Regions from separate parts of the Paenibacillus sp. SEL3 genome, predicted to be linked through region 3. Evidence: riboswitches for the same ligand, from Rfam matches in the RefSeq annotation. Region 3 holds a riboswitch; each other region holds the start of a gene.
What was found. Region 3 has a riboswitch for glycine ahead of ACYCS5_RS08465 (alanine/glycine:cation symporter family protein). Riboswitches for the same ligand answer to the same signal wherever they lie in the genome.
Positions count from the first base shown of each region.

Region 1: linked by a shared signal. The riboswitch ahead of sdaAB (L-serine ammonia-lyase, iron-sulfur-dependent subunit beta) and the one ahead of ACYCS5_RS08465 (alanine/glycine:cation symporter family protein) in region 3 are both predicted to bind glycine.
Region 2: linked by a shared signal. The riboswitch ahead of ACYCS5_RS05490 (alanine/glycine:cation symporter family protein) and the one ahead of ACYCS5_RS08465 (alanine/glycine:cation symporter family protein) in region 3 are both predicted to bind glycine.

Region 1 is NZ_CM137725.1:3,648,927-3,659,380, forward strand. It holds gene ACYCS5_RS16855 (non-oxidative hydroxyarylic acid decarboxylases subunit C) at 1-137, shown strand, start outside; gene ACYCS5_RS16860 (non-oxidative hydroxyarylic acid decarboxylases subunit D) at 180-404, shown strand; gene ACYCS5_RS16865 (hypothetical protein) at 476-937, shown strand; gene ACYCS5_RS16870 (serine hydrolase domain-containing protein) at 1,102-2,262, shown strand; gene ACYCS5_RS16875 (Ig-like domain-containing protein) at 2,479-4,815, shown strand; gene sdaAA (L-serine ammonia-lyase, iron-sulfur-dependent, subunit alpha) at 4,976-5,875, opposite strand; gene sdaAB (L-serine ammonia-lyase, iron-sulfur-dependent subunit beta) at 5,865-6,554, opposite strand; glycine riboswitch at 6,766-6,881, opposite strand; gene ACYCS5_RS16890 (DUF6359 domain-containing protein) at 7,219-8,823, shown strand; gene ACYCS5_RS16895 (ABC transporter ATP-binding protein) at 9,152-10,183, shown strand; gene ACYCS5_RS16900 (ABC transporter ATP-binding protein) at 10,161-10,454, shown strand, end outside.
Region 2 is NZ_CM137725.1:1,161,521-1,171,974, forward strand. It holds gene ACYCS5_RS05490 (alanine/glycine:cation symporter family protein) at 1-1,317, opposite strand, end outside; glycine riboswitch at 1,476-1,570, opposite strand; glycine riboswitch at 1,589-1,665, opposite strand; gene ACYCS5_RS05495 (glycoside hydrolase family 1 protein) at 1,834-3,291, opposite strand; gene ACYCS5_RS05500 (LacI family DNA-binding transcriptional regulator) at 3,505-4,476, shown strand; gene licT (BglG family transcription antiterminator LicT) at 4,710-5,552, shown strand; gene ACYCS5_RS05510 (beta-glucoside-specific PTS transporter subunit IIABC) at 5,785-7,641, shown strand; gene ACYCS5_RS05515 (thioredoxin family protein) at 7,898-8,416, shown strand; gene ACYCS5_RS05520 (sugar phosphate nucleotidyltransferase) at 8,596-9,969, opposite strand; gene ACYCS5_RS05525 (response regulator transcription factor) at 10,130-10,454, shown strand, end outside.
Region 3 is NZ_CM137725.1:1,811,265-1,821,718, forward strand. It holds gene ACYCS5_RS08455 (carbohydrate ABC transporter permease) at 1-237, shown strand, start outside; gene ACYCS5_RS08460 (iron-containing alcohol dehydrogenase) at 386-1,558, shown strand; gene ACYCS5_RS08465 (alanine/glycine:cation symporter family protein) at 1,617-3,035, opposite strand; glycine riboswitch at 3,194-3,288, opposite strand; glycine riboswitch at 3,307-3,383, opposite strand; gene ACYCS5_RS08470 (glycoside hydrolase family 1 protein) at 3,552-5,009, opposite strand; gene ACYCS5_RS08475 (LacI family DNA-binding transcriptional regulator) at 5,223-6,194, shown strand; gene licT (BglG family transcription antiterminator LicT) at 6,428-7,270, shown strand; gene ACYCS5_RS08485 (beta-glucoside-specific PTS transporter subunit IIABC) at 7,503-9,359, shown strand; gene ACYCS5_RS08490 (thioredoxin family protein) at 9,616-10,134, shown strand; gene ACYCS5_RS08495 (sugar phosphate nucleotidyltransferase) at 10,314-10,454, opposite strand, start outside.

The DNA.
Region 1 (10,454 bases), 1.8 Mb from region 3:
CAGGTATGACGCACAAAATGATACTGGATGCGACGACACCTGTAGCACCGGATATTAGAGGCCATTACTCGCAGCCGCTCGATTCCCCGCTGGGTGTAGCGGAATGGGAGAAAAAGTTGAGCCAAATGCTTCGCTAAATATTTTTAAAAAACAAAGAAAGATTAAAGGAGTGCTGACAGATGCATATTTGTCCCCGTTGTGAGTCCAATCGTTCAGAAGTTGTTTCCCATTCGCCGGTTAAAGATGCCTGGGAGGTTTTGTTGTGCCCTGTATGCCTGTTCACATGGCGAACCTCAGAACCGGATAGCATTACGGATCCAGCAAAGTATAAATCGGCGTTCAAGGTAAACCCCAAAGATATTCCGAATGCTGCTCATGTTCCTCCTATTCCAGAGCGGTTATAGGGTCGTTCGTAAGTAGCCGTAAATTATGGTACTTTGAAGTTATAGGCCAAAAGTAAAGGGGATTATACTTCATGCAGACACCAAGGATCGGTAAGGAACTGTTCACGCTACTGGACGGCAAGGCATTGGAGAACAAGCAGCATGAAGCCATGATGCTGCTGACGGTCACGGAAGATCAGTGGCCGCACATAGCGATGATTAGTGTGGGCGAAGTTGTAGCGCTGGACGAGGGGAATTTGCGTCTGGCCCTATGGCCGGGTACAACCACGACGGGCAACATGATCCGCACTGGGAAGGCGACGCTTGCGGTGTTTACCGGGGGGAAGGCGCATTATGTGCGGTTGTCACTGGAACATCTGCCTGCTTTGCCCGGAGCCAAGCATGTACGTGAGCGATTTGCGGCTCATGTTTTTGCAGCCAGAGAGGATTCGGCCCAATATGCGGATATTTTGACAGGTGTCACGGTTCGTCTCAAGGAACCGGAATCGGTGATTCATCGCTGGAAGGAAACGGTGGCTGAGCTGTTAATGTAAAGCCATCTGATTATGATAAATAATCTATGTATTTACCAAGTTTACCGTTAAAATAAATGCGAGGGAATAAGCGCTTACAAGAAATCACGCTGAACTTGTTGGAACAAGAATTAGAGCGCGAGGGGAAGCTTGTTTCTTTTGAAGGAAAAATAGGAGGGATGAATATGTCTCGTTTTGACAAGGTAGATCAGCTATTGCAACAATTTATAGTAAATGGGCCGGCAGGTTGCGGTTGTGCCATTGCCCAGAATGGTGAAGTGTTGTATGAAGGGTATCATGGATATGCTGATCTGGAAGCCGGAAAGCCAATCACTGAGGATACAGTGTATCGCTTGTTTTCCATGACAAAGGTTGTTGTCTGTGCGGCTGCACTTATGCTGTACGAACGTGGGCAATTTTTGTTGAATGAACCCTTGTATGAATATTTTCCCGAATATCGTAATGCGCATGTATTCAAAACCGCTCCTAACGGATACACCTACGTGGATAAGGCAGAGAATCCCATTTTAATTAAGCATATATTCAATATGAGTATGGGTCTTCCTTACGCTTCCGATTCTTCAGAAACAGGAAAAGCTATGCAGAAGGCCATTGCAGGATTAAAGGAAAAGCAGGGGAAATATGACCTACGCACAGAAATTGAAGCGCTTTCTGAAGTTCCACTTGCGTTTGAGCCCGGAACACGCTGGTTATACGGATATGGACATGATTTTGTTGCAGGTCTTATTGAAGTGATTTCAGGTAAATCAGTAGGACAATTTTTAAAGGATGAAATCTTTGATCCACTTGGAATGAACAATACAGGTTACCGTTATCGTGGAGATATTGAATCGCGGATGGCCTCCATGTATCAACGGAAAGACGCCGGAAAACTTGAAAAAATGGAGGGTTTCCTGGATGAATATCATCAGCCAGATGCTATATATGAAGGCGGAGGCGCAGGTTTATATTCGACAGTCAAAGATTACCTCACATTTGCACAAATGATGTCAAATGGCGGCACGGTAAACGGTGTGAACTTATTGGGGAGAAAAACCATTGATTTAATGCGCACCAATCATCTGAATACAGCTCAACTATCGGATTTCACCAATTCATACCATACAGGTTATGGCTATGGACTTGGTGTGCGCACGTTAATGGATAAAGCGGTTGGGCATGCAAACAGCTCGATTGGAGAATTTGGCTGGACGGGAATGGCAGGCACCTGGGTTTCTATAGATCCGAGCGAACAATTCTCCGTCGTATATATGCATCAGCTCGATCCCAATATGGAAGAGTACCATCATTTGAGAGTTCGCGCGGCAGCTTATAGCTGTTTATAAATGCGGGATTGTGGATCTGTTGTGAAAACTCTTCACTATGGCCCTGAAGATACACAAATTGTAATGTCTAAATCTTTATCAGAAATGATCTAGTTAATAAGGACCAAATTTCCCTTGAAGCCTAAACTATTCTTTTCCATATGACGACATAAAACGTAGGTATAAGGATTTTGCGAAATCCTTAATTTAAGTTTTGAAATGGGAGGGAATTAGATTTTGAAGAATAGATGGTCCGGTTTTCTGGCGTTGGTCATCCTGATTTCAAGTTTTACATCATATGCAGGGTTTGCATCTGCAGCAGAAGCAGTGCTTTCCAAGATTGTCCTTTCGTCTAACGAGGTAACTTTGCAACAGGGGGATACAGCTGCATTGACGGCTACGGCTGTTTTTAGTGATGGGACAACCTCAAATGTAACCGTAAGCACGGATTGGAAAAGTGATAACACAGCTATTGCTACTGTGTATAATGGTACAGTTTCGGCCAAGGCTGAAGGGGAAGCCACCGTGGTTGCGACCTATAAAGATAAGGTACAATCGGTTCAGGTACATGTAACGAAAAAGGTTAAGGCGCTGACATCTAGTGTACAAAGCCTGAACTTGCGTTCAAGCGGTACAGGACAGGTTGATTTGACAGCGACATACAGTGATAATACAACAGCTCAGGTTTCGGGTGATGCTACTTGGACCTCGGATAATCAAAAGATTGCAACTGTAGTTAACGGTTTGGTTACCGCTCAGGGAGCAGGTACAGCCAATATTAAGGCCGTATATGGTCAGCAGACCGTAACCATTGCTGTACAGGTAGAGCAAGTTAAACGTCTTGATGTCAGTTCATCAGAGGTTTCTCTTTTGCTGAAGGATACTGAGAAGGTTAAACTTTCAGCGACGTTCCCGGATGGATCGGTACAGGACGTGACAGAGTCCGCTGAGTGGAGCTCCAGCAATGCAGCTGTGGCGGATGTACTGAAAGGCACCATTACCGGCTATAGCGCGGGAAAGGCGACAATTACAGGTAAATATGGCACGATGTCCGCTACGATTTCGGTGGATGTCGATCAAACGAATAAGCTGAAAGCCAGCGAATCCAATATTTTTCTCCGTTTGGATGAATCTAAAAAAATACAGGTTTCTGCTGTTTACCCGGATGGAACAGTAACGGATATCACGGATAAAGCTACTTGGGCATCAAGCGATGAAAAAATTGCAACGGTGAATAAAGGAACGATTATGGCCATCGGTGCGGGTTCGGCAACGGTGACCGCTAAGTATGGAGATAAGACCGTTTCGATCAAGACAGATGTCGAAACCTCTAGATTTCTGGATTTGAGCGAGGACAAGCTGAGCTTGAATGCCAAGGAATCCAAAAAGCTCAAGCTGACCGCAACGTACGTAACAGGTACGGAAGAAGATATCACAAGTAAGGCAGAGTGGAAGTCCAGCAATGAAGATATCGCTTTTGTCAGCGCGGGGGAAGTCACAGGTTATAAAACAGGTGAGGCTACCATCACCGCTTCTTATGGCGGCAAAACAGCTACAGCTACGGTATCCGTAAATGTACCCGGGGATCTGTCTCTGTCCTCCAAAACGGCAACAATTGATATTAATGAGGACTATACTGCAACTTTGACGGCTACTTATGCGGATGGGCGTAAGGAAGATGTAACACAGGATGCAGAATGGGCTTCAAGCGCGGAAGATATTGCCTCTGTGTCCAAAGGAACGATTACGGGTAAATCTGCTGGTAAAGCGGTTATTACAGCGACCTATAATGGCAAAAAACTAACAATTAACGTACAAGTGGGCCTTGTAGACCGTCTGGAAACAGACTCGCGTGTAATTGCGCTTGGTGCTCAGGAAACGAAGCAGCTGAAAGTAACAGGAGTTAAGAGTGGTGGTACAAAAACAGATGTAACCAAGGATGCCACCTGGACAACTAGCAATGTAAAAGTGGTTGAAGTTAGCGAAGGTTTGATCAAAGCGAATGGTAGTGGTAAGGCAACTGTGACTGCTTCATATGGCAAGCAAAACATTACGTTTACGGTAGAAGTGGACGTAGCGCAAAAGATTGAAGCGGATGCAATCGCGCTATCGCTCAAATCTGGAGATCAAAAAACCATCGCGATTGTGGTTAAATCGAGCGATGGTAAAGAAAAGGATGTTACAACCCAAGCTGAATGGAAAACGTCCAATTATAAGGTAGCCACTGTTAAAAAGGGTCAGGTTACCGCGGTCAGCTACGGTAAAGCTAACATTCAGGCGAAGTTCGGCGGGAAGATCATCAGCGTACCTGTAGATGTTGATACGCTTAAATATTTGCAAACAGACGAAGTCGCCTTGAATTTGAAGGCAGGACAGCTGGCTAAGGTTACGGCTACAGCCACGTATAAGGATGAGTCGGAGAAGGATGTTTCCAAACCGGCTGTCTGGTCCTCGTCCAGAATTATTGTGGCGACCGTCAAAGACGGTAACATTAAGGCACAGGGCAAGGGCAAAGCAGTAATTACTGTGAAATATGCAGGTAAAATGACGAAGATACAGGTAACCGTTCAGTAATCTGTAACCCGACTAAAAAGAAAAAGAGCAAGCATACGTCCAGCGACGATATGCTTGCTCTTTTCTTTATAAGGGCGAATTCTCTTTCCCTAGGACAATGTAGGGGAGAGGTAGTCGCCTTGTTTTATAGAGGAAAAGTAATTGGTTTAAAGCTTAGAAATTACGACTTATTCTTCTTGATTGATGGGTTGCGTGTAAGTGATTCGGTCAAACGCTTGCCAGTCGGCGTCTGAGCCAAGCCGCCTTTGGCGGTCTCGCGGTGCTTCGACGGCATCGCGCTGCCGACTTCAAGCATCACGTCAATGACTTCGTCAGACGGAATAGCGCTGCGCACACCCGCCAAAGCCATGTCCGCTGCGGCAAGCGCAGTCACGGCTCCCAGCCCGTTGCGCACGATGCACGGAATCTCCACGAGTCCGGCGACGGGGTCGCAAATCAGGCCGAGCGTGTTCTTAAGAGCGAGGCCCACGGCGTGAACAGCTTGTTCAGGCGTACCACCGCGCAGCTCGACCATAGCGCCAGCGGCCATCCCGATAGCTGAGCCAATCTCAGCCTGACAGCCTCCCTCCGCGCCAGAAATGAAGGAGTTGTTGGCGATCACGTAGCCAATGGCTCCAGCGGCGAATAGGCCGTTCACCATATGCTCATCATCCCAGCCGAACCGTTCCTGCGCACTGATGAACACACCAGGGATAACTCCACATGAGCCTGCGGTAGGAGTGGCGACAATGCGACCCATAGATGCATTAACCTCCGACACGGAGAGGGCATAAGCCATGGCGAGCGCGGAGGCATCACCGGAGCAGGTCTCCCCTGACCGCAGATACTCGGCCAGGCGCTTGCCGTCGCCGCCCGTCAATCCACTGCGGGATACGGTGTCTTGTGTCTGACCGCGATGAACAGCTTCCTTCATGATTTCATAATAATCAGACATTTGGCGAAAGATTTCTTCCTCCGTTGTATTCGTTTCTTGTACCTGCTCTTGAATCATCAAGCGGCCAATCGTGGTGGATTCTTCAGCGCATAAAGCGCTGATCTCATGCAGATGGCTAAACCGCATCGGATTCAGCTCCTTTTTTCAAATTAATCATCTTAATTTCATACATATGAGGTAAAGAACGCAGTTCCGCAATCAGTTCAGCTGGAGCAGAACTGTCCGTTTCAATGGCGGTGAGTGCTTCACCATCCCGGCCTTTGCGATCTACGTGCATATAGGCAATGTTAATGTGGGCCGCGCCCAGCGCTGAAGTTATTGCGCCCAATGTACCGGGCTTATCCGAGTGGAGAAGCACCAGCGTAGGCAGCTCCCCGGTCAGATTGACCCGGAATTCGTTGAGTTGCTGGACATGGATGCTGCCGCCGCCGATGGAGGAGCCCAGCAGTGTGCGCTGATCCTCGCCCTTCCACAACTCGAAACGGACGGTGTTCGGATGAGGAGCGGGGAGTCCACTGACGGCGAATTCCACGGTCATCCCGGCTTGCTCGGCCCATTGCTCGGCATCTGGAATCCGGTGATCGTCCGTATCGTAATTAAGCAGTCCTGCGATGAGCGCCAGATCCGTACCGTGTCCTTTATACGTATCGGCAAAGGAGCCGTACAGTGTCATACGGGCACGGTCAGGCTGCGCCCCGAGCCAGTGCCGGGCAACGCGTGCGAGTCGCACCGCGCCTGCAGTGTGTGAACTGGAAGGTCCGGTCATGGCCGGGCCGATAATAGAAAATACATCTTTGAAACGCATGGTGTGGCCCCCTGTGTGTTCTAATACCATACTATATGGTATTTCCGCGTCTTTGCGCGGTTATGACGGTTCCTAATGCTGACGCACAATGTGAGCACAAAAAAGGACAGGATAAGGAAGTTTCCCTTATCTCTGTCCTCGTTACCTGAGAGTTTCGTGCGGTGTTCTTACCGCCTTACCCCTTGGGTGGCTTGCGCTCTCTCCAGAGTTGCGTCAGATGACGATACATGGACCTGAGAGATTATCCGCCAGCCGGGTGCTGGCGTCTTGCTCCTTCGGTGCCGCCAGAGTGTAAGCCTCCTGGACAGACTCTCCCGTCATCTTCATTCGCGTATACCGTTCTACATGTCTTTCTTAGCGTAATGTATGACGTGCTCGGTGTCAATCACAGGGTTCAATTTTTACATAAACGAGGATTTTGCAAAAAACCAATAAGCGACTTCCAATGAACAATATATAGATCGAAATGGCCTAGTTCGTCTAGATATCGCGCTTTGGAGCGATTGGAATCGAATTTTGCAAAATCCTGAAACAGGTGCATTTCCAATAAAAAAGATTAAAGTTTACATAATTGTGGATGAAATCAGGAAGGAATTAGAAGATTGGCGGCTAATCTGATAGAGGACAAGTACATTTATGGAAATCATAGGAGGGATATTGACGTATGGTAAAAGGCTTGCGGTTCACAGGTTCACGCTTAAAAGGGATGCTGCATCTAGCAGCGATCGTTTCACTGCTGATCGGGATCTTCGTTCCGTTCGGTCAGGTCAAGGCAGAGGGAGCATTGACAGTAGCCGAAGCACTTCAGGGCCAAAGCAGTGGAGGTACGGTGACGGTAGAAGGTTATATCGTCGGACATGCTACCGGATCGAAAACGGCTAACTTTTCTTCTCCGTTTGCGAATGATTTTAACGTACTGATTGCCGACCAGGCCAATGAACGTAGCACGTCTAATCTATTGGATGTGCAGCTGACATCTGCGTACAGAGGGCAATTTGGGTTAACAGGTCATCCTGGACTGGTCGGCAGCAAAATTCGCGTGACAGGTACGCTTGGTGCCTACAATAATTTTGGTGGAGTAAAAAGTCCAAGCGCTGTGGAACTGGTGAGTGGAAGCGAGCCGGGGGAACCAGGTGAACCTGGCGAACCTGAACCTGGCAACCCGGGTCAACCCGGTACTACACTGCCGGATGGAAAAGGCAAAAAGGTGCTGTTCGATAATACGCACGCACAGACGGCTGGTGCAGCAGATTGGGTCATTGAAGGCGCCTTCTCCGACTTTGCCAATGGATTACGTAATGTAGGCTTTACTGTGGATCAATTGAACCGCCCTATTCCTTTTACTTATGGAGAACAGGCCATAACCTATGATAAGCTGCGCCAATATGATGTGTTCATCATCGGTGAAGCGAATGTGGCCTTTAAGGCATCCGAGCAGGCTGCCCTGCTGCAATATGTGAATAACGGGGGAAGTGTCTTCTTCATCTCCGACCATTATAATGCCGACCGTAACAAAAACCGTTGGGATTCCTCCGAGGTTATGAATGGCTACCGTCGTGGAGCCTATACTAATCCGGCCAAAGGCATGACTGCAGAAGAAGCTGCATCGCCGGCGATGCAAGGGCTAACTAGCTCTGATTGGCTGGCAAACAACTTTGGTGTTCGTTTCCGTTACAATGCGCTTGGCGATGTAAATGCTACGGACATCGTAGCCGCAGATCAATCCTTCGGCATTACCAAGGGTGTACGCTCGATTGCCATGCATGCGGGATCTACGCTGGCTATTATTGATCCTACCAAAGCCAAAGGAATTGCCTATATCCCGACAGGTACAAAAAAATGGGGCAATGCAGTAGACCAAGGAGTCTATAACGGCGGAGGCCGTGCGGAAGGACCTTATGCCGCTATCTCCAAGGTAGGCCAAGGCAAGGCAGCATTCATCGGTGATTCTTCCCCTGTAGAAGATGCTACACCTAAATATGTGCGTGAGGAAAACGGACAGTCAAAGAAGACATATGATGGCTTCAAAGAAGTGGATGATTCCACCTTCCTGGTGCAAACGGTCCAATGGCTTGCATGGAAGCAGGACTACACGAAATTGTCTGATGTGGCAGGTTTGACTCTGGATCAACCAACGAAGCTTCTGCCATTCGAGGAACCAGCGGCTTCCACGGAACCGCAACCTGAGCCTTGGTCTGCTCCTGCAGCAGGCTACAAATGGTACGATCCTAGAACATTCAAGTCTGGCTCCTATGGAGCGGCTTCGTAAATTATATTGTCAGGAGCTCAATGTGAGCTTGGGTTAGTTAGTCGTTTGATCCCTGCTGAGGGATCAGGCGACTTTTTTTGTGATGAAAATTAACCTGTGGTTGGTTATTTCATTACATTTTGTGCCAGAAAGGCCGCACTATTGCTGGATCATTGATTTTTTAAATGATGTTGATAGCATAATCTTAATTGATATATCCATATACTGGTGATAGGATGTATTCAAATTATTCCGACAAAAACGGTATGTAATGTTCATGAGAGGTTTTAAACATCAAACATGGTGAGAATAAGCGGGACAAGACCATGGAGAATGGAGGAAGCGCGCATTGAATACCGAACCTGTGTTGGAAATTAAAGGATTATCCGTATCTTTTCGCATCCAGGATCAATATCACCCCGCAGTCGACCATCTGGATCTGACGGTCAACCCCAATGAAGTGCTGGCTGTAGTCGGAGAATCCGGCTGTGGCAAAAGCGCGTTAGCGCTTTCGATCCCGCAACTGCATGACATGGAACGCACGCGTGTAGAGGGGGAGGTCTTTTTTAAAGGAACGGACTTGAACCGTCTTTCCTCAGGGCAAATGAATAAAATCCGCGGAGCGGGAATTGGCATGATCTTTCAGGACCCGTTGACAGCACTCAACCCGTTGATGAGCATTGGCAAGCAGATTGAGGAAAATCTCGATTATCATACGTCACTATCTACGAAGCAAAAAAGGGAACGTGTGCTTGAGCTGCTGGAAAGTGTAGATATACCGAATCCAGTGCGTGTGTATGATCAGTATCCGCATGAACTGTCAGGAGGGATGCGGCAGCGTGTGATGATCGCGATTGCCATAGCTTGCCGACCTTCTCTTATTATTGCAGATGAGCCGACGACTGCGCTCGATGTAACGATCCAATCGCAAATTCTCGACTTGCTCAAACAGCTTCAACAGGAGACTGGGAGCGGTATTATCCTGATTACGCACGATCTTGGTGTTGTGGCAGAAGTAGCCGACCGCGTGGTGGTCATGTATGCCGGAGAAATCGTGGAGAGCGCTGATGTTTTTGAATTATTCAGGCATCCACAGCATCCGTATACGCGTTCTTTGCTTGCTTCCATGCCGGGATCGCATACCAAGGGGGAATCACTGCATGTCATCGGCGGCATTGTTCCCTCATTACAAGATATCCCCCGCAATAGCTGCCGCTTTGCTCCACGTATTCCCTGGATTCAGCAGAGGGTGCATGAAGACCATCCCCAATTAAATGAAATTTCCCCTGGACATTGGGTCCGTTGTACATGTTATCAGCATTTCCATTTTGAAGACGAGGCAAAGGGGGAGGCTGCTCATGGCACTACTGGAGTTAAATGATTTGAGGGTGCACTATCCGGTGCGCGGTGGTTTCTTCCAGCGTGTTATCGATCAGGTGAAAGCAGTGGATGGCGTGTCGATCAGCATTGAGGCAGGCCAGACCTACGGGCTGGTGGGGGAATCTGGCTGTGGGAAAACGACGACAGGCAGGACGATCATCGGTCTAAATAAGCTGACGAGCGGACGGATTTTGTTTAAAGGAAAGGACCTTGCAGCTCTAAGTAGTAACAATCGTCATCCATTGCGTAGAGATATTCAGATGATTTTTCAG
Region 2 (10,454 bases), 650 kb from region 3:
ATAGGTTCGGGTTTCTGCAACTACGATTCCCGATAAGCCAAGCAGTGCAATCAGGTTCGGGAAAGCCATCATTGCGTTAAAGATATCTGCCAGCAGCCAAATGGCTTCCAACTTGATGAACGCACCTCCTGCCACAAGTGCGATGAACAAATAACGGTATGGTTTAATCCATTTGACACCCAGTAAATATTCAACACAACGTTCCCCGTAGTAATTCCAGCCCAGTATCGTTGTAAATGCAAATAAAATAAGGCTAATCGTCACGAGTTCTGCACCAGCCGGAAAGGCACTGGAAAACGCATGCTGGGTCATCAGACCTCCATCGTCATTTCCACTCCATATTCCCGTAACCAGCAACGTAAATCCCGTCAGATTACAAATAATCATCGTATCGATAAATACGCCTGTCATGGATATCAACCCTTGTTCTGCAGGCCATTTCGTCTTAGCAGCAGCTGCTGCAATTGGCGCACTTCCCAAACCGGCTTCATTAGCAAAAATACCTCTGGCAACTCCACTTCGCATCGCCAACATAATCGTCGCTCCGGCAAATCCACCCGTTGCAGATGTGGTCGAGAAGGCCCCTTGTAATACTAAAGCAATCGCATGAGGAAGCTCTCCTGCAAACTTAATGAGTACAATTAAGCAAACTACGATATAGAGCCCCGACATGAATGGAACAATCTTTGTGGATACCTTGGCAATACTTTTGAGTCCTCCAATCGTAACAACAGCAGTTAACACGGAAATAATGATCGCTGTAACTACCGTTGGCACTCCAAAGCTACTTTCCGTCGAAGAAACGATAGCCTTTACTTGCGGAAAAGTACCGATTCCAAATAGGGCTACAAGAACACCAGAAAAGGCAAACAACATCGCCAGCGGCTTGAAACGGCGGCCAAGTCCGTTTTCAATATAATACATCGGACCACCCGAAAATTGTCCGTTCCGGTCTTTAACACGGTATTTAACGGATAATAATCCTTCCGCATATTTGGTTGCCATCCCGAAAAAAGCTGCAACCAGCATCCAGAATAATGAACCGGGCCCACCCAGCTTGATCGCTGTCGCCACGCCAACAATACTTCCTGTACCTACAGTAGCTGCCAGTGCCGTACTCAATGCACCGAAGCTGCTTACATCTCCGCTACCTTCGTCCGGCGCTTTACCAATTAGCTTGAGCGCCAAAGGCAATCGAATAACCTGAAGCAGCTTCAAGCGGATCGTTAGCCACAACCCCGTGCCCATCACGAGAATAAGAAGCGGCGCTCCCCATATCCAGCTGTCAATCGTTTCTAACACATGTACCAAATTCATTTCAACCCGCTCCTCCAGCATATTAGAAAACAAAAAAGAGTCAAATCCGCTGATTCGACTCCTGGAGAGGTTAAAGGCACGAAAAAATACAACCATCTTGTGCAGGTTTTGCCTCTAATAGCTCATAAAAAAGCCTAGGGCATTCCCTGTCACAGGTTATTCGCGTCTCTGTCCTTTTGCCTGAGAGTTTAAGCAGATGTTCTCTGCGGTGCACCTTCGGCGCCCAATTAAGGGTCTCTCCAGAGTTCTGTCCGTTTACGGTCCCCGCTTGTGGCTGTAAACAGCCTAAGCACCTGAGAGTTTTGCCCCTTCGGTCGGAACTTTCGTTCCATCTCCCGCAAACATCAACCAGACATATGAAATTTTTATTCATTATACAGAAAACTTTCAGCTTATTACAAGTGAAAAGTTTGTGAAGCCCTCTGAAATATTATTATTGAGTCTATCAAAAAAGCGGGTACAGCAGATCGCATCCTTAGGATGTCCTCTGCTATACCCGCCCGAGATGATATGGAATTACAATTCTTCACCGTTGGTTGCTATCACATTTTTATACCAATTAAAAGAGTCTTTTTTGGAGCGTTTGAGCGTTCCGTTACCGTCATCATCCAGATCAACGTAAATAAATCCGTAGCGCTTGGACATTTCGGAAGTAGACATGCTCACAAGGTCGATAGGGCCCCAGCTGGTGTAACCAATCAGATCAACACCGTCGGCAATCGCTTCCTTCATTTGGGCAATATGCTGACGCAAGTAATCAATGCGATATGTGTCATGCACAGAGCCATCTTCCTCCACCTTATCATATGCACCCAAGCCATTTTCCACGATGAACAGAGGCTTTTGATAGCGATCATAAAACGTATTCAGTGTAACACGCAGGCCGATCGGATCGATCTGCCATCCCCAGTCGGAGGACTGCAGATACGGATTTTTCACGCCGCCAATCAGGTTTCCTGCTGCTTTCTCGCCTTCTGGACCTGCCGATACGGTCAAGGTCATGTAGTAGCTAAATGAGATAAAATCAACCGTATTATTTTTCAAAATTTCGTCATCGCCGGGTTCTGTCTGGATCACAATATTATTTTCTTCAAAATAACGATTCATATAGTTGGAATATTCCCCACGGGCATGCACATCCGTAAAGAATAGGTTCATCTGATTTTCATGCTGGGCTTTCAGTATATCCGCTGGGTTACACGTATGTGGATAGCTTTCTATACGTGCCAACATACAGCCGATCTGAGCACCCGGGATGATCTCATGTCCCCGTTTGGTTGCCAGTGCACTAGCTACAAATTGATGATGCAATGCTTGATATATCGCTTGCTGTTTGTTTTCTACACGGTCAATAACCACACCGCCACCGGTGAACGGACTCATGGTCATTACATTGATTTCATTAAAGGTCAGCCAGTATTTTACTTTATCCTTATAGCGTGTAAACACCGTTTCGGCATAATTGACGTAATGCTGTATGACTTCACGACCCAGCCAGCCATTATACTTCTGAGTCAGACCTAGCGGTGTTTCATAATGTGACAATGTTACCAAGGGCTCAATATTATATTTGCGTAGCTCATCAAATACATTGTCGTAGAATTGCAATCCTGCTTCATTCGGCTCGTGATCATAGCCATTCGGGAAAATCCGCGACCAGTGGATGGACATACGAAATACTTTAAAGCCCATTTCAGCGAACAATGCAATATCTTCTTTGTAGTGGTGGTAAAAGTCCACACCTTCACGTTTTGGGAAACGGGCATTGACTTTGCCTGCCAAAATGTCTTCGAGTCGCTCGGACGAAATCTCTATAGCGTGATCGTTCTTACGTTCCGCTTTGGGTACATAAGCAATCATGTCTGCGCTGGACAAGCCTTTTCCATCTACGTCAAAAGCACCTTCCAATTGGTTGGCTGCAGTTGCCCCGCCCCACAAGAAGTTTTTCGGAAATCCTTTTAGCATCTTCGTCATGGTATAAAGACCTCTTTCCGTATATAAGATTTTCACTTTGGCCTAAGTAATCCCATCAAATGCTGCAAATGTGAATCCATACCTAACGGTAACCGTTCTCCTTTGAAATGCATTGACAGATGCTTTAAAATAGATGTAATGCCCTCATAAGCATCCTAATTGTTGTAACGCGTTTCATGTCAAGTATTTTTTTCTTATGTGAGGAGAAGCACCATGTCGAATCTTGATCAAATTGCAAAACTGGCGGGCTTTTCCAAGGCTACGGTATCCAGAGTATTAAATCAGTCCCCCCATGTCAGTCATGAAACAAGAGCTAAGATTTTGAAAATCATGCAGGAATTAGATTATGTTCCTAATCGGAATGCCATTTCCCTATCCAAGGGTCAGACGCTTCAGATTGGTATCATCACTTCAACGATTAATGAAATTGTTCTTGCTTTTCTGGACAGCTTTGTAGAAATCGCCGGACAATATGAATTCCAGACCATTATTTATACTTCGGGAGAAGACAAAAAGAAAGAGCTTCAAGCTTTTGAAGATTTAAAAAGAAAAAGAGTCGACGCGCTGGTCATCATTTCCTGCGTGAATGACACTGATTTTTTGAGTACCTATTGTAAATATGGCCCGATCGTGGCCTGGCAACGAATGGAGCATACCGATATTCGCTCCGTCGCAATGGATCAATATGAAGGTTACATGCTAGCATTAAAGCATTTGATACAAAAAGGCTATACCCGTATAGCCAATGCTTTTGGTCGTCCGAGCAGCATCAATACCCATAGCAGACAACGAGCCTATGAACAGATCATGAGTGAGCACAATCTGCCAGTGTTGCAACACTGGAATCACTCTTCAATTTATAATATCCGTGATGGCGAACAGGTCGTACGGGATTTGTTACAGCATCGGGGGGAATTCCCAGAGGCTATTTTATGTGCTAACGATTATGTAGCTGTGGGCATTCTCTGCGAAGCACGCAGACAACGGCTGAACGTACCGGGAGATCTGGCGATTGTTGGGTTTGATAACACGGAGCTGTCGCATACGTTGGGGATTACAACGATTCAAAATCCTATCATGGCTCAAGCACAAAATGCTTTTTTCATGCTTTCCCCCCAGCTGATTGGACGCCAAATGGAGCTTCATTCGCTAGAGTACAGCCTCATTGAACGTACGACCACATAAGGTAACGCTTTACTTGCAAATTAGGCAAAAGGGTCTTGATATAAAATGTTTTTTGTCGAAACAGAATAAAAAATGTTGAAATCGCTTTTTTTTGTGCTACAATAGCACTATATCGAAGGATTGTGACCGGTGATGCGGGCAATGCCTGAGTTCAATTGAGTACTATTGCTAACAATAGTATTGAATTGTGCTTAGGCATTTTTTATTGGTAAAGGATGGGAGGGGGAACTTCAATGATTATTGAGAAGGTGCTCAATAACAACGTCCTATTGACTAAAAACGATAAAGGCAAAGAGGTCATCGTGATGGGAAGAGGTATTTCCTTCAAAAAGGTGGCTGGCGATCAAGTCGATGATGATAAAATAGATAAGATTTTCATGTTAAATGAAAACGAGTTCACGGCCAAACTAACCGAGCTGCTGAACGATATTCCTGTATCTCATCTGGAGGTCGTGAATGAAATCGTAACCCATGCAACAGAAGTGTTGGATACGGAGTTAAGCGATAATATTTATTTAACGTTGACCGACCATATTCATTTTGCCATACAACGGCAAGAAAAAGGACTGGCACTCCAAAACGCGATGCTGTATGAAATTAAACGCTTTTACAAAAAAGAATTTGCAGTTGGACTGGATGCTCTCCAAAAAATTGAAAATACGCTCGGAGTAAAATTGGGCGAAGATGAAGCGGGATTTATTGCATTGCATATGGTGAATGCACGGATTGACGGTAACGAAATGAAATCTACACTGAAAATGACCGAGATTGTCCAACATATATTGAACATTATTACGTACCATTACGGGATTGTGCTGGATGAGTCTTCTTTTAGCTATTCGAGATTTTTGACACATTTGCAATATTTTGCGATGCGAGTGATTCGTAAAGAAGTCATTCACAGTGGTGAAGAATTCTTGTACAACCAGGTGAAGCAGACGTATACCGAAGCTTTTGCTTGCGCCCAAAAGATCAATGAGTATCTGGAAAAAACATACGATCAATATTTAAGCAAGGATGAATACGTATATCTAACTATCCATATTCATCGGGTAACTGAGCGTAATAACATATAAGACTAACAACTTCATACCCCTCATCGTTCATGGATTGTGACTGGTAAGGCAGGCAAAACCTAAACTGATGGTGAAATCGACGTTCCCTTATAGGAAGAGTGCGCAGTTTTCACCACGAGTTTAGGTTTTTCTTGTTTACAAGGTTAAAAAGATGCATGCCGGCGCATCTTAGCAACAAATGTAAACGGTAAACCCTATCAGTAGCAAGAATAACCCATAAGGAGTTCTAAATATGAGTGATAAAGAACTATCTAAAAAAATAGTGACTCTCGTTGGCGGCGAAGAGAATGTCAATTCCGTATTCCATTGCGCTACACGCTTGAGATTTAAATTAAAAGATCGCACAAAAGCAGACAAAGCTGCACTGGAAGCAACACCTGGTGTCATTACAGTGGTGGAAAGCAGCGGCCAGTTCCAAGTGGTCATCGGCAACAATGTAGGTCAAGTATTTGAGCATATGATGGCAGAAACGAATTTGCAGGATGCAGACAATCCTAATGCCAAAAAGGAAGAATCTTCCGAAAAAACAAATGTTCTCGGCAAAGCGGTCGATATCATTTCCAGCATTTTCTCACCTCTCTTGGGTGCTCTTGCCGGAGCAGGTTTGCTCAAAGGGATTATGGCCTTAATTGCGTCGCTTCATTGGATTGATACTACAAGCGGTACGTATCTCATTTTGAACGCCGCTTCGGACAGCGTATTTTATTTCTTGCCTATATTCCTGGCTATTACTTCGTCCCGTAAATTTAAGACAAATGCCTTTGTATCGGTCGCAGTTGCTGGAGCACTCGTGTACCCGGATGTTATTGCAGCGGTGGACCATCCGGCAAAACTGGCTTTTCTCGGGATTCCAATCATTCTGATAAAATACAGTTCCAGCGTAATCCCAATTATTCTCGCGGTATGGGTACAGTCCTATGTGGAACGTTGGTTTAATTCCTTTGTTCATCAATCGGTTAAAAACATTATCGTCCCTATGCTATCACTGCTAGTTGTTGTTCCGTTGACGTTTTTGGCCTTTGGTCCAGTCGGTAACCTGATCAGTCAAGGCTTGGCGAACGGTTTTACATGGGTATACAATTTAAGCCCATTGATCGCCGGAGCTGTGGCTGGTGCATTCTGGCAAGTGTTTGTTATTTTCGGTGTACATTGGGGCTTCGTTCCTATTATGCTGTCCAATATTGCTACATTGGGTTATGACACGATGCTTCCGATGCTTACAGCAGCCGTACTTTCTCAAGCCGGTGCAACACTGGGGGTATTCCTGAAATCTAGAAATACTCAAATGAAGGCTTTGGCGGGTTCCTCTACACTGGCGGCTGTATTCGGGATTACAGAACCAACGATTTATGGTGTAACTTTGAAATTGAAAAAGCCTTTTATTTATGCTTGCATATCCGGTGGTATTGGTGGCGCTATTATCGCTTCTGGCGGAGCGACTGCAAAATCCTTCTCCCTACCTAGTTTACTGGCGCTGCCAACTTATTTTGGAACTGGATTCTTGTGGGTAGTCATCGGTTTGCTCGTTGCCTTTGTACTCGCAGTTGTGTTGGTTATGATTTTGGGCTTTGATGATCCAAAAGAAGAAACTGCAAAAACAGAAGCTGCGCCTATAAAGAAAGAAGTGACAATCGAGAAAGAAATTCTCGTAAGCCCACTGCAAGGTAAAGTATTGCCTTTGGAACAATCTTCTGATGTTGCTTTTGCTTCAGGTGCTATGGGGAAAGGAATCCTTATTGATCCTACAGAGGGTGTGCTGACATCTCCTGTCAATGGAACGATTACGACCGTATTCCCAACCGGACATGCCATCGGTATTACTTCCAATGACGGAGCAGAAATTCTGATTCACGTTGGTGTGAATACAGTGAAGCTGAAAGGACAATTCCTTGACAAGCGCGTCAAAGAGGGTGATGTAGTGAAGCAAGGGCAATTGTTGCTCGAATTTGATATCGAACAAATTAAGGCGGCAGGCTATACAACGACTACGCCGATTATCGTAACAAATTCCGCTCAATACCTGGACGTATTGAACACAATGGAAACTGAAGTGAAGCGTGAGGATTACTTGTTGACTGTTGTGGTCTAACATTTAATTATCAGACTAGGGCATTTTGCATAAATCCCAGGAGCGTTTTCAAATCAGCAGTATATAGATCGAAATGCTTTAATTCGTCTATATACTGTACTTACAAGCGTTGGGAATCGAATTATGCAAAATGCTGACTAAAGAAGCTTTCCCTACGGGAAAGCTTCTTTTTTATACATAATGAGACAAGTGTTACAGTGAAAAACGAAAAAATCATTTATTGTAAGTTTGAGATTGTAAAAAAAGGAGGGTTTCTGTGAAAAAAGGATATATCGCCGGGTTAAGTGTCATTGTATTGCTTCTCATTGGTATCGCTATTTCAGCTGTAGTTAAATTTCAAGATCTGGAGCAGGTTGTTCAGCAGAAAGATAAAGAGATCCAAGCAAGCAAAAGCAATTATCCCGAAATATATGACCACTTGAATGCGGTTACACTAGATGGTTTTAAGCGTTTGATTCAGCAGGATCAAAGTGTGTTTGTCTATGTCGGCAGACCGAGTTGTGGCGATTGCAATCGGTTTGAGCCTAACTTTAACAAGATGATCGAACAGTATAATCTAGGCTCTAAAATTACTTTTTTGAACGTTCACAAAATCCATAAGGACAAGCCTCAATGGAATAAATTCAAAGAGGATTACAACGTTAAATACACCCCCACTATTGCAGAATTCAGAAACGGCAAGCTGGTTGATAAAATAGAATGGACGCCCAAAAGAGACCTCAGTACGGATGCTGTAAAAGAGTGGCTGACTTCCAAGAAAATTATTATTTTATAAGTCTCTTTTCTATTCAATTCATTACAAACACAGAGAACTGTTTATGCAAAAAAAAGGTATTCATTCGTATAACGCATGAATACCTTTTTAGGAATGAACAGGCATCTAAGCTCTAATAAAAAATAGTTCCTACTACTCTTCACTGCCTTCTGATAAACCTCGTTCGTATCTATCAGTCCCTATATTGTAGACACTTCATGAGTATGGTCGTCAATCGAATCAGGAAATTCATAACGGATAATATCCGTTTCGGATACGATATGTCCGATTTGTGACTCAATGAATTCTAAATCTCCTTCTACTGCCCCTATAAAATGCTTTGTACCGGGTTCAATGACGATGACCTCACCGGGGCTGACTGTCTGTATCACGCCATTGATAGAGACACTCCCGGTTCCAGAAACTATAGTCCAAACTTCTTTACGAAACTGATGCTCATGATAGCTGATAAATCTCCCGTTTGAAATGACCACGCGTTTGGTCACTGTCTGCAATCCACTTGCTGCCGCTTGATGGGATAACACCGTTTGCTTTCCCCAGAAGCGCTCCTCAAAACGTGGTCCGATTTCAATTTCCGCCACCATATCCTTAATTCCTGTGGATGACTGCCGATCCGTAACCAGCACGCCATCCGGCCCGGCAACGACGATAATGTCCGGGACATTCCAGATACTGACCGGAATCTCCAGTTCATTGATGATATGCGAGTCATGTGAAGCTTCTGAAATATATCCTGGACCACTCAGCTTCGAACTTACTTCTCTCACCAACGAATCCCATGTGCCCAAGTCTCTCCACTCTCCATGATATGGAAGCACAGAGAGCTTATGAGTATGCTCTACTACCGCAATATCGAAGCTAGTTTTAGGCAAGTCTGCATAATTTGTCGAAAGAGATTCATAGTCGGATGGTATACCCATTTGCTTCAGAATATCCAATAAAAAGCCCAGTCTAAAAGCAAACACCCCGCAATTCCATAAGGCCCCTTCACGGATCAACGCTTCTGAACGAATCAGATCCGGCTTTTCTACAAATGAACTAACCCTATAATATGGCTGGTCAAGTGAAGGAGAGGCTGAAGGCACAATATATCCGTATTTATCAGAGGGTTCCGTCGGAGCAGCCCCCATTAATGCGATATGGCTTCCTGATTGCTCTAATATGGAAGGAAGCCTGCGCAGATGCTCAAAAAATTCATCCCCCGCATACCCGTCCACAGGCATGACCCCTACGATCTCGTCGCGTGATGCGCCTGCAACGTCATGCAAGTAGGCCGTAGCCAGGGAAATGGCCGGGAAGGTATCCCGCTGAGTCGGCTCCTCAATGACTACAGCATCTCCGCCAATTTGTCCTCGAATCAGCTCGGCCTGAGTTCCACTCGTTGAAAAATAGGCCTCATCTGCCAAATTCGCCTCATCTAATTGCCTCCATATTCGTTGCAGCATACTTTCGGGCCGTTCGTCGTGACGTAGTATGGAAAGAAACTGCTTGGGACGGTTCACATTGGATAAGGGCCACAGACGTTTACCCGAACCTCCAGATAATAAAATCATTCGCAAAGATGCAACCTTCTTCCTGTAAATTAATATTTTTCTTACATTATAAGACTGTTCATTTTTCGCATTTCTGCCGAATACATAAGTATGTATTATCGTGGCAAATACATGATTATGCAATGCTATTGTATCTTTGTCTGTACAGGAGATGTCAGTCATGCCCATAAAAATACTCATCATTGAAAATCAAAAAGGTTTGGCAGATATGATTGCTCTTCACCTTCAGGAGGAAGGCTATCATACCGAGCTTATTTATGACTCTAAACTTGCAATTCCTACACTCATGCGTTTTAAGCCGGATATTATTGTGACCGCTCTAATGTTTTCCGGTAAAGTCGAATGTGCGCTGATCAGCCAAATCCGTCAATTTACCACAGTCCCTATGCTGGTCATCTCTAATAACACCGTGCTGAATATAAGAATAAAAGCTCTGGATGACGGAGCAGATGACTTCTTATGCAAGCCGTTCAGTCTGATAGAGT
Region 3 (10,454 bases):
GGCGCGTTTACCTTTATAGGAGCCTGGAATGATTATTTATGGCCGCTAATCGTCTTAACGGATGAGCGTAAATTCACGCTCCAGATTGCACTGTCACAATTAAACGGGATATACAATACGGATTATGCGATGGTCATTGCGGGCACCCTGCTTGCTGTACTGCCACTTATAATTTTATTTCTTTTCATTAGCCGCCAGTTTATTTCCGATCTTGCCGCCGGAGCGGTCAAAGATTAGATTTATTTGAATTCCCTTATTCATTTCATGTATAATAGTTAATCGTCATTTCAAATAGCTTACATGGTAAAGTTAGGTATTCAACAGGCAATCAGGTTAAGCGATTTACGATTTGAACATGAACTATGAACTGAGGGGAACTTTCCAGATGAACAAATTCACATATTATAACCCCACCAAATTAATTTTTGGAGACAATCAAATTGAAGAACTGCAGCAGGAGCTGCTGAATTACGGCAAAAATATTTTACTGATATACGGAGGCGGAAGTGTCAAGCGAAATGGTCTGTATGACCAGGTATTAAACGCGTTAGAGCCGCTACATCTTAACATTCATGAATTGTCCGGCGTAGAGCCGAATCCGCGCTTGTCTACCGTTAAGAAGGGCATCGACATTTGCCGAAATGGAAACATCGACTTCTTACTTGCAGTAGGCGGCGGAAGCGTTATTGATTGCACCAAAGCCATCGCAGCAGGGGCTAAATATGACGGCGATGTGTGGGATATTATCAACAAAAAGCACATGCCGACCGAGGCTCTACCATTCGGCACCATCCTCACACTCGCCGCCACCGGTTCAGAAATGAATCCGGATTCTGTCATCACCAACTGGGAAACGAACGAAAAATACGTATGGGGCAGCGCGGTGACGCATCCGAAGTTTTCGATTCTGGACCCAAAAAACACCTTCTCTGTGCCACGTGATCAGACGGTATATGGCATGGTGGATATGATGAGCCATGTGTTTGAACAGTATTTTCACAATGTTAAAAATACACCGTTGCAAGATCGTATGTGCTTTTCCGTGCTGCAAACCGTGATTGAAACTGCACCTAAACTGCTGGAGGATTTGCACAACTACAAGCATCGTGAAACGATTTTATATGCCGGAACGATTGCTCTTAACGGAACACTGCAAATGGGCTACTTCGGGGACTGGGCTTCGCATACGATTGAACATGCATTATCAGCTGTATATGACATTCCTCATGCTGGCGGTCTAGCGATCCTATTCCCCAACTGGATGAGACATACGGTGGATCAGGATGCTGCACGCATGAAACGGCTGATGCTCAGTATGTTTGACTTAGACACCGTAGGTAAAACAGATAGAGAAATCGCCTTGGAAGGTATTGACCGTCTTACTGCATTCTGGACAAGTCTCGGTGCCCCTTCCACCCTGGCCGATTACAATATTAATGATGAGCAATTGGAAAAAATCGCAAACATTGCAGCCCGTGAAATGGAATACGGAGGCTTCGGTAACTATAAAAAGCTTAATCAAGGAGATATTTTAGCTATTTTGCGCGCATCGTTATAACATTTAAAAAGGGAGTGTCCTCAAGCCTATGGTGGCTGAAGACACTCCCTTTTGGAATTTATGAATTAACCGTTTGTCCCTTTTCTTCTACTTGGATAGCAGCCCCTACATGGGTACCTGCAAGAATACCCTTTTTCTTATTAGGATACAAAGAATCCATATAGGTTCGGGTTTCTGCAACTACGATTCCCGATAAGCCAAGCAGTGCAATCAGGTTCGGGAAAGCCATCATTGCGTTAAAGATATCTGCCAGCAGCCAAATGGCTTCCAACTTGATGAACGCACCTCCTGCCACAAGTGCGATGAACAAATAACGGTATGGTTTAATCCATTTGACACCCAGTAAATATTCAACACAACGTTCCCCGTAGTAATTCCAGCCCAGTATCGTTGTAAATGCAAATAAAATAAGGCTAATCGTCACGAGTTCTGCACCAGCCGGAAAGGCACTGGAAAACGCATGCTGGGTCATCAGACCTCCATCGTCATTTCCACTCCATATTCCCGTAACCAGCAACGTAAATCCCGTCAGATTACAAATAATCATCGTATCGATAAATACGCCTGTCATGGATATCAACCCTTGTTCTGCAGGCCATTTCGTCTTAGCAGCAGCTGCTGCAATTGGCGCACTTCCCAAACCGGCTTCATTAGCAAAAATACCTCTGGCAACTCCACTTCGCATCGCCAACATAATCGTCGCTCCGGCAAATCCACCCGTTGCAGATGTGGTCGAGAAGGCCCCTTGTAATACTAAAGCAATCGCATGAGGAAGCTCTCCTGCAAACTTAATGAGTACAATTAAGCAAACTACGATATAGAGCCCCGACATGAATGGAACAATCTTTGTGGATACCTTGGCAATACTTTTGAGTCCTCCAATCGTAACAACAGCAGTTAACACGGAAATAATGATCGCTGTAACTACCGTTGGCACTCCAAAGCTACTTTCCGTCGAAGAAACGATAGCCTTTACTTGCGGAAAAGTACCGATTCCAAATAGGGCTACAAGAACACCAGAAAAGGCAAACAACATCGCCAGCGGCTTGAAACGGCGGCCAAGTCCGTTTTCAATATAATACATCGGACCACCCGAAAATTGTCCGTTCCGGTCTTTAACACGGTATTTAACGGATAATAATCCTTCCGCATATTTGGTTGCCATCCCGAAAAAAGCTGCAACCAGCATCCAGAATAATGAACCGGGCCCACCCAGCTTGATCGCTGTCGCCACGCCAACAATACTTCCTGTACCTACAGTAGCTGCCAGTGCCGTACTCAATGCACCGAAGCTGCTTACATCTCCGCTACCTTCGTCCGGCGCTTTACCAATTAGCTTGAGCGCCAAAGGCAATCGAATAACCTGAAGCAGCTTCAAGCGGATCGTTAGCCACAACCCCGTGCCCATCACGAGAATAAGAAGCGGCGCTCCCCATATCCAGCTGTCAATCGTTTCTAACACATGTACCAAATTCATTTCAACCCGCTCCTCCAGCATATTAGAAAACAAAAAAGAGTCAAATCCGCTGATTCGACTCCTGGAGAGGTTAAAGGCACGAAAAAATACAACCATCTTGTGCAGGTTTTGCCTCTAATAGCTCATAAAAAAGCCTAGGGCATTCCCTGTCACAGGTTATTCGCGTCTCTGTCCTTTTGCCTGAGAGTTTAAGCAGATGTTCTCTGCGGTGCACCTTCGGCGCCCAATTAAGGGTCTCTCCAGAGTTCTGTCCGTTTACGGTCCCCGCTTGTGGCTGTAAACAGCCTAAGCACCTGAGAGTTTTGCCCCTTCGGTCGGAACTTTCGTTCCATCTCCCGCAAACATCAACCAGACATATGAAATTTTTATTCATTATACAGAAAACTTTCAGCTTATTACAAGTGAAAAGTTTGTGAAGCCCTCTGAAATATTATTATTGAGTCTATCAAAAAAGCGGGTACAGCAGATCGCATCCTTAGGATGTCCTCTGCTATACCCGCCCGAGATGATATGGAATTACAATTCTTCACCGTTGGTTGCTATCACATTTTTATACCAATTAAAAGAGTCTTTTTTGGAGCGTTTGAGCGTTCCGTTACCGTCATCATCCAGATCAACGTAAATAAATCCGTAGCGCTTGGACATTTCGGAAGTAGACATGCTCACAAGGTCGATAGGGCCCCAGCTGGTGTAACCAATCAGATCAACACCGTCGGCAATCGCTTCCTTCATTTGGGCAATATGCTGACGCAAGTAATCAATGCGATATGTGTCATGCACAGAGCCATCTTCCTCCACCTTATCATATGCACCCAAGCCATTTTCCACGATGAACAGAGGCTTTTGATAGCGATCATAAAACGTATTCAGTGTAACACGCAGGCCGATCGGATCGATCTGCCATCCCCAGTCGGAGGACTGCAGATACGGATTTTTCACGCCGCCAATCAGGTTTCCTGCTGCTTTCTCGCCTTCTGGACCTGCCGATACGGTCAAGGTCATGTAGTAGCTAAATGAGATAAAATCAACCGTATTATTTTTCAAAATTTCGTCATCGCCGGGTTCTGTCTGGATCACAATATTATTTTCTTCAAAATAACGATTCATATAGTTGGAATATTCCCCACGGGCATGCACATCCGTAAAGAATAGGTTCATCTGATTTTCATGCTGGGCTTTCAGTATATCCGCTGGGTTACACGTATGTGGATAGCTTTCTATACGTGCCAACATACAGCCGATCTGAGCACCCGGGATGATCTCATGTCCCCGTTTGGTTGCCAGTGCACTAGCTACAAATTGATGATGCAATGCTTGATATATCGCTTGCTGTTTGTTTTCTACACGGTCAATAACCACACCGCCACCGGTGAACGGACTCATGGTCATTACATTGATTTCATTAAAGGTCAGCCAGTATTTTACTTTATCCTTATAGCGTGTAAACACCGTTTCGGCATAATTGACGTAATGCTGTATGACTTCACGACCCAGCCAGCCATTATACTTCTGAGTCAGACCTAGCGGTGTTTCATAATGTGACAATGTTACCAAGGGCTCAATATTATATTTGCGTAGCTCATCAAATACATTGTCGTAGAATTGCAATCCTGCTTCATTCGGCTCGTGATCATAGCCATTCGGGAAAATCCGCGACCAGTGGATGGACATACGAAATACTTTAAAGCCCATTTCAGCGAACAATGCAATATCTTCTTTGTAGTGGTGGTAAAAGTCCACACCTTCACGTTTTGGGAAACGGGCATTGACTTTGCCTGCCAAAATGTCTTCGAGTCGCTCGGACGAAATCTCTATAGCGTGATCGTTCTTACGTTCCGCTTTGGGTACATAAGCAATCATGTCTGCGCTGGACAAGCCTTTTCCATCTACGTCAAAAGCACCTTCCAATTGGTTGGCTGCAGTTGCCCCGCCCCACAAGAAGTTTTTCGGAAATCCTTTTAGCATCTTCGTCATGGTATAAAGACCTCTTTCCGTATATAAGATTTTCACTTTGGCCTAAGTAATCCCATCAAATGCTGCAAATGTGAATCCATACCTAACGGTAACCGTTCTCCTTTGAAATGCATTGACAGATGCTTTAAAATAGATGTAATGCCCTCATAAGCATCCTAATTGTTGTAACGCGTTTCATGTCAAGTATTTTTTTCTTATGTGAGGAGAAGCACCATGTCGAATCTTGATCAAATTGCAAAACTGGCGGGCTTTTCCAAGGCTACGGTATCCAGAGTATTAAATCAGTCCCCCCATGTCAGTCATGAAACAAGAGCTAAGATTTTGAAAATCATGCAGGAATTAGATTATGTTCCTAATCGGAATGCCATTTCCCTATCCAAGGGTCAGACGCTTCAGATTGGTATCATCACTTCAACGATTAATGAAATTGTTCTTGCTTTTCTGGACAGCTTTGTAGAAATCGCCGGACAATATGAATTCCAGACCATTATTTATACTTCGGGAGAAGACAAAAAGAAAGAGCTTCAAGCTTTTGAAGATTTAAAAAGAAAAAGAGTCGACGCGCTGGTCATCATTTCCTGCGTGAATGACACTGATTTTTTGAGTACCTATTGTAAATATGGCCCGATCGTGGCCTGGCAACGAATGGAGCATACCGATATTCGCTCCGTCGCAATGGATCAATATGAAGGTTACATGCTAGCATTAAAGCATTTGATACAAAAAGGCTATACCCGTATAGCCAATGCTTTTGGTCGTCCGAGCAGCATCAATACCCATAGCAGACAACGAGCCTATGAACAGATCATGAGTGAGCACAATCTGCCAGTGTTGCAACACTGGAATCACTCTTCAATTTATAATATCCGTGATGGCGAACAGGTCGTACGGGATTTGTTACAGCATCGGGGGGAATTCCCAGAGGCTATTTTATGTGCTAACGATTATGTAGCTGTGGGCATTCTCTGCGAAGCACGCAGACAACGGCTGAACGTACCGGGAGATCTGGCGATTGTTGGGTTTGATAACACGGAGCTGTCGCATACGTTGGGGATTACAACGATTCAAAATCCTATCATGGCTCAAGCACAAAATGCTTTTTTCATGCTTTCCCCCCAGCTGATTGGACGCCAAATGGAGCTTCATTCGCTAGAGTACAGCCTCATTGAACGTACGACCACATAAGGTAACGCTTTACTTGCAAATTAGGCAAAAGGGTCTTGATATAAAATGTTTTTTGTCGAAACAGAATAAAAAATGTTGAAATCGCTTTTTTTTGTGCTACAATAGCACTATATCGAAGGATTGTGACCGGTGATGCGGGCAATGCCTGAGTTCAATTGAGTACTATTGCTAACAATAGTATTGAATTGTGCTTAGGCATTTTTTATTGGTAAAGGATGGGAGGGGGAACTTCAATGATTATTGAGAAGGTGCTCAATAACAACGTCCTATTGACTAAAAACGATAAAGGCAAAGAGGTCATCGTGATGGGAAGAGGTATTTCCTTCAAAAAGGTGGCTGGCGATCAAGTCGATGATGATAAAATAGATAAGATTTTCATGTTAAATGAAAACGAGTTCACGGCCAAACTAACCGAGCTGCTGAACGATATTCCTGTATCTCATCTGGAGGTCGTGAATGAAATCGTAACCCATGCAACAGAAGTGTTGGATACGGAGTTAAGCGATAATATTTATTTAACGTTGACCGACCATATTCATTTTGCCATACAACGGCAAGAAAAAGGACTGGCACTCCAAAACGCGATGCTGTATGAAATTAAACGCTTTTACAAAAAAGAATTTGCAGTTGGACTGGATGCTCTCCAAAAAATTGAAAATACGCTCGGAGTAAAATTGGGCGAAGATGAAGCGGGATTTATTGCATTGCATATGGTGAATGCACGGATTGACGGTAACGAAATGAAATCTACACTGAAAATGACCGAGATTGTCCAACATATATTGAACATTATTACGTACCATTACGGGATTGTGCTGGATGAGTCTTCTTTTAGCTATTCGAGATTTTTGACACATTTGCAATATTTTGCGATGCGAGTGATTCGTAAAGAAGTCATTCACAGTGGTGAAGAATTCTTGTACAACCAGGTGAAGCAGACGTATACCGAAGCTTTTGCTTGCGCCCAAAAGATCAATGAGTATCTGGAAAAAACATACGATCAATATTTAAGCAAGGATGAATACGTATATCTAACTATCCATATTCATCGGGTAACTGAGCGTAATAACATATAAGACTAACAACTTCATACCCCTCATCGTTCATGGATTGTGACTGGTAAGGCAGGCAAAACCTAAACTGATGGTGAAATCGACGTTCCCTTATAGGAAGAGTGCGCAGTTTTCACCACGAGTTTAGGTTTTTCTTGTTTACAAGGTTAAAAAGATGCATGCCGGCGCATCTTAGCAACAAATGTAAACGGTAAACCCTATCAGTAGCAAGAATAACCCATAAGGAGTTCTAAATATGAGTGATAAAGAACTATCTAAAAAAATAGTGACTCTCGTTGGCGGCGAAGAGAATGTCAATTCCGTATTCCATTGCGCTACACGCTTGAGATTTAAATTAAAAGATCGCACAAAAGCAGACAAAGCTGCACTGGAAGCAACACCTGGTGTCATTACAGTGGTGGAAAGCAGCGGCCAGTTCCAAGTGGTCATCGGCAACAATGTAGGTCAAGTATTTGAGCATATGATGGCAGAAACGAATTTGCAGGATGCAGACAATCCTAATGCCAAAAAGGAAGAATCTTCCGAAAAAACAAATGTTCTCGGCAAAGCGGTCGATATCATTTCCAGCATTTTCTCACCTCTCTTGGGTGCTCTTGCCGGAGCAGGTTTGCTCAAAGGGATTATGGCCTTAATTGCGTCGCTTCATTGGATTGATACTACAAGCGGTACGTATCTCATTTTGAACGCCGCTTCGGACAGCGTATTTTATTTCTTGCCTATATTCCTGGCTATTACTTCGTCCCGTAAATTTAAGACAAATGCCTTTGTATCGGTCGCAGTTGCTGGAGCACTCGTGTACCCGGATGTTATTGCAGCGGTGGACCATCCGGCAAAACTGGCTTTTCTCGGGATTCCAATCATTCTGATAAAATACAGTTCCAGCGTAATCCCAATTATTCTCGCGGTATGGGTACAGTCCTATGTGGAACGTTGGTTTAATTCCTTTGTTCATCAATCGGTTAAAAACATTATCGTCCCTATGCTATCACTGCTAGTTGTTGTTCCGTTGACGTTTTTGGCCTTTGGTCCAGTCGGTAACCTGATCAGTCAAGGCTTGGCGAACGGTTTTACATGGGTATACAATTTAAGCCCATTGATCGCCGGAGCTGTGGCTGGTGCATTCTGGCAAGTGTTTGTTATTTTCGGTGTACATTGGGGCTTCGTTCCTATTATGCTGTCCAATATTGCTACATTGGGTTATGACACGATGCTTCCGATGCTTACAGCAGCCGTACTTTCTCAAGCCGGTGCAACACTGGGGGTATTCCTGAAATCTAGAAATACTCAAATGAAGGCTTTGGCGGGTTCCTCTACACTGGCGGCTGTATTCGGGATTACAGAACCAACGATTTATGGTGTAACTTTGAAATTGAAAAAGCCTTTTATTTATGCTTGCATATCCGGTGGTATTGGTGGCGCTATTATCGCTTCTGGCGGAGCGACTGCAAAATCCTTCTCCCTACCTAGTTTACTGGCGCTGCCAACTTATTTTGGAACTGGATTCTTGTGGGTAGTCATCGGTTTGCTCGTTGCCTTTGTACTCGCAGTTGTGTTGGTTATGATTTTGGGCTTTGATGATCCAAAAGAAGAAACTGCAAAAACAGAAGCTGCGCCTATAAAGAAAGAAGTGACAATCGAGAAAGAAATTCTCGTAAGCCCACTGCAAGGTAAAGTATTGCCTTTGGAACAATCTTCTGATGTTGCTTTTGCTTCAGGTGCTATGGGGAAAGGAATCCTTATTGATCCTACAGAGGGTGTGCTGACATCTCCTGTCAATGGAACGATTACGACCGTATTCCCAACCGGACATGCCATCGGTATTACTTCCAATGACGGAGCAGAAATTCTGATTCACGTTGGTGTGAATACAGTGAAGCTGAAAGGACAATTCCTTGACAAGCGCGTCAAAGAGGGTGATGTAGTGAAGCAAGGGCAATTGTTGCTCGAATTTGATATCGAACAAATTAAGGCGGCAGGCTATACAACGACTACGCCGATTATCGTAACAAATTCCGCTCAATACCTGGACGTATTGAACACAATGGAAACTGAAGTGAAGCGTGAGGATTACTTGTTGACTGTTGTGGTCTAACATTTAATTATCAGACTAGGGCATTTTGCATAAATCCCAGGAGCGTTTTCAAATCAGCAGTATATAGATCGAAATGCTTTAATTCGTCTATATACTGTACTTACAAGCGTTGGGAATCGAATTATGCAAAATGCTGACTAAAGAAGCTTTCCCTACGGGAAAGCTTCTTTTTTATACATAATGAGACAAGTGTTACAGTGAAAAACGAAAAAATCATTTATTGTAAGTTTGAGATTGTAAAAAAAGGAGGGTTTCTGTGAAAAAAGGATATATCGCCGGGTTAAGTGTCATTGTATTGCTTCTCATTGGTATCGCTATTTCAGCTGTAGTTAAATTTCAAGATCTGGAGCAGGTTGTTCAGCAGAAAGATAAAGAGATCCAAGCAAGCAAAAGCAATTATCCCGAAATATATGACCACTTGAATGCGGTTACACTAGATGGTTTTAAGCGTTTGATTCAGCAGGATCAAAGTGTGTTTGTCTATGTCGGCAGACCGAGTTGTGGCGATTGCAATCGGTTTGAGCCTAACTTTAACAAGATGATCGAACAGTATAATCTAGGCTCTAAAATTACTTTTTTGAACGTTCACAAAATCCATAAGGACAAGCCTCAATGGAATAAATTCAAAGAGGATTACAACGTTAAATACACCCCCACTATTGCAGAATTCAGAAACGGCAAGCTGGTTGATAAAATAGAATGGACGCCCAAAAGAGACCTCAGTACGGATGCTGTAAAAGAGTGGCTGACTTCCAAGAAAATTATTATTTTATAAGTCTCTTTTCTATTCAATTCATTACAAACACAGAGAACTGTTTATGCAAAAAAAAGGTATTCATTCGTATAACGCATGAATACCTTTTTAGGAATGAACAGGCATCTAAGCTCTAATAAAAAATAGTTCCTACTACTCTTCACTGCCTTCTGATAAACCTCGTTCGTATCTATCAGTCCCTATATTGTAGACACTTCATGAGTATGGTCGTCAATCGAATCAGGAAATTCATAACGGATAATATCCGTTTCGGATACGATATGTCCGATTTGTGACTCAATGAATTCTAAATCTCCTTCTACTGCCCCTATAAAATGCTT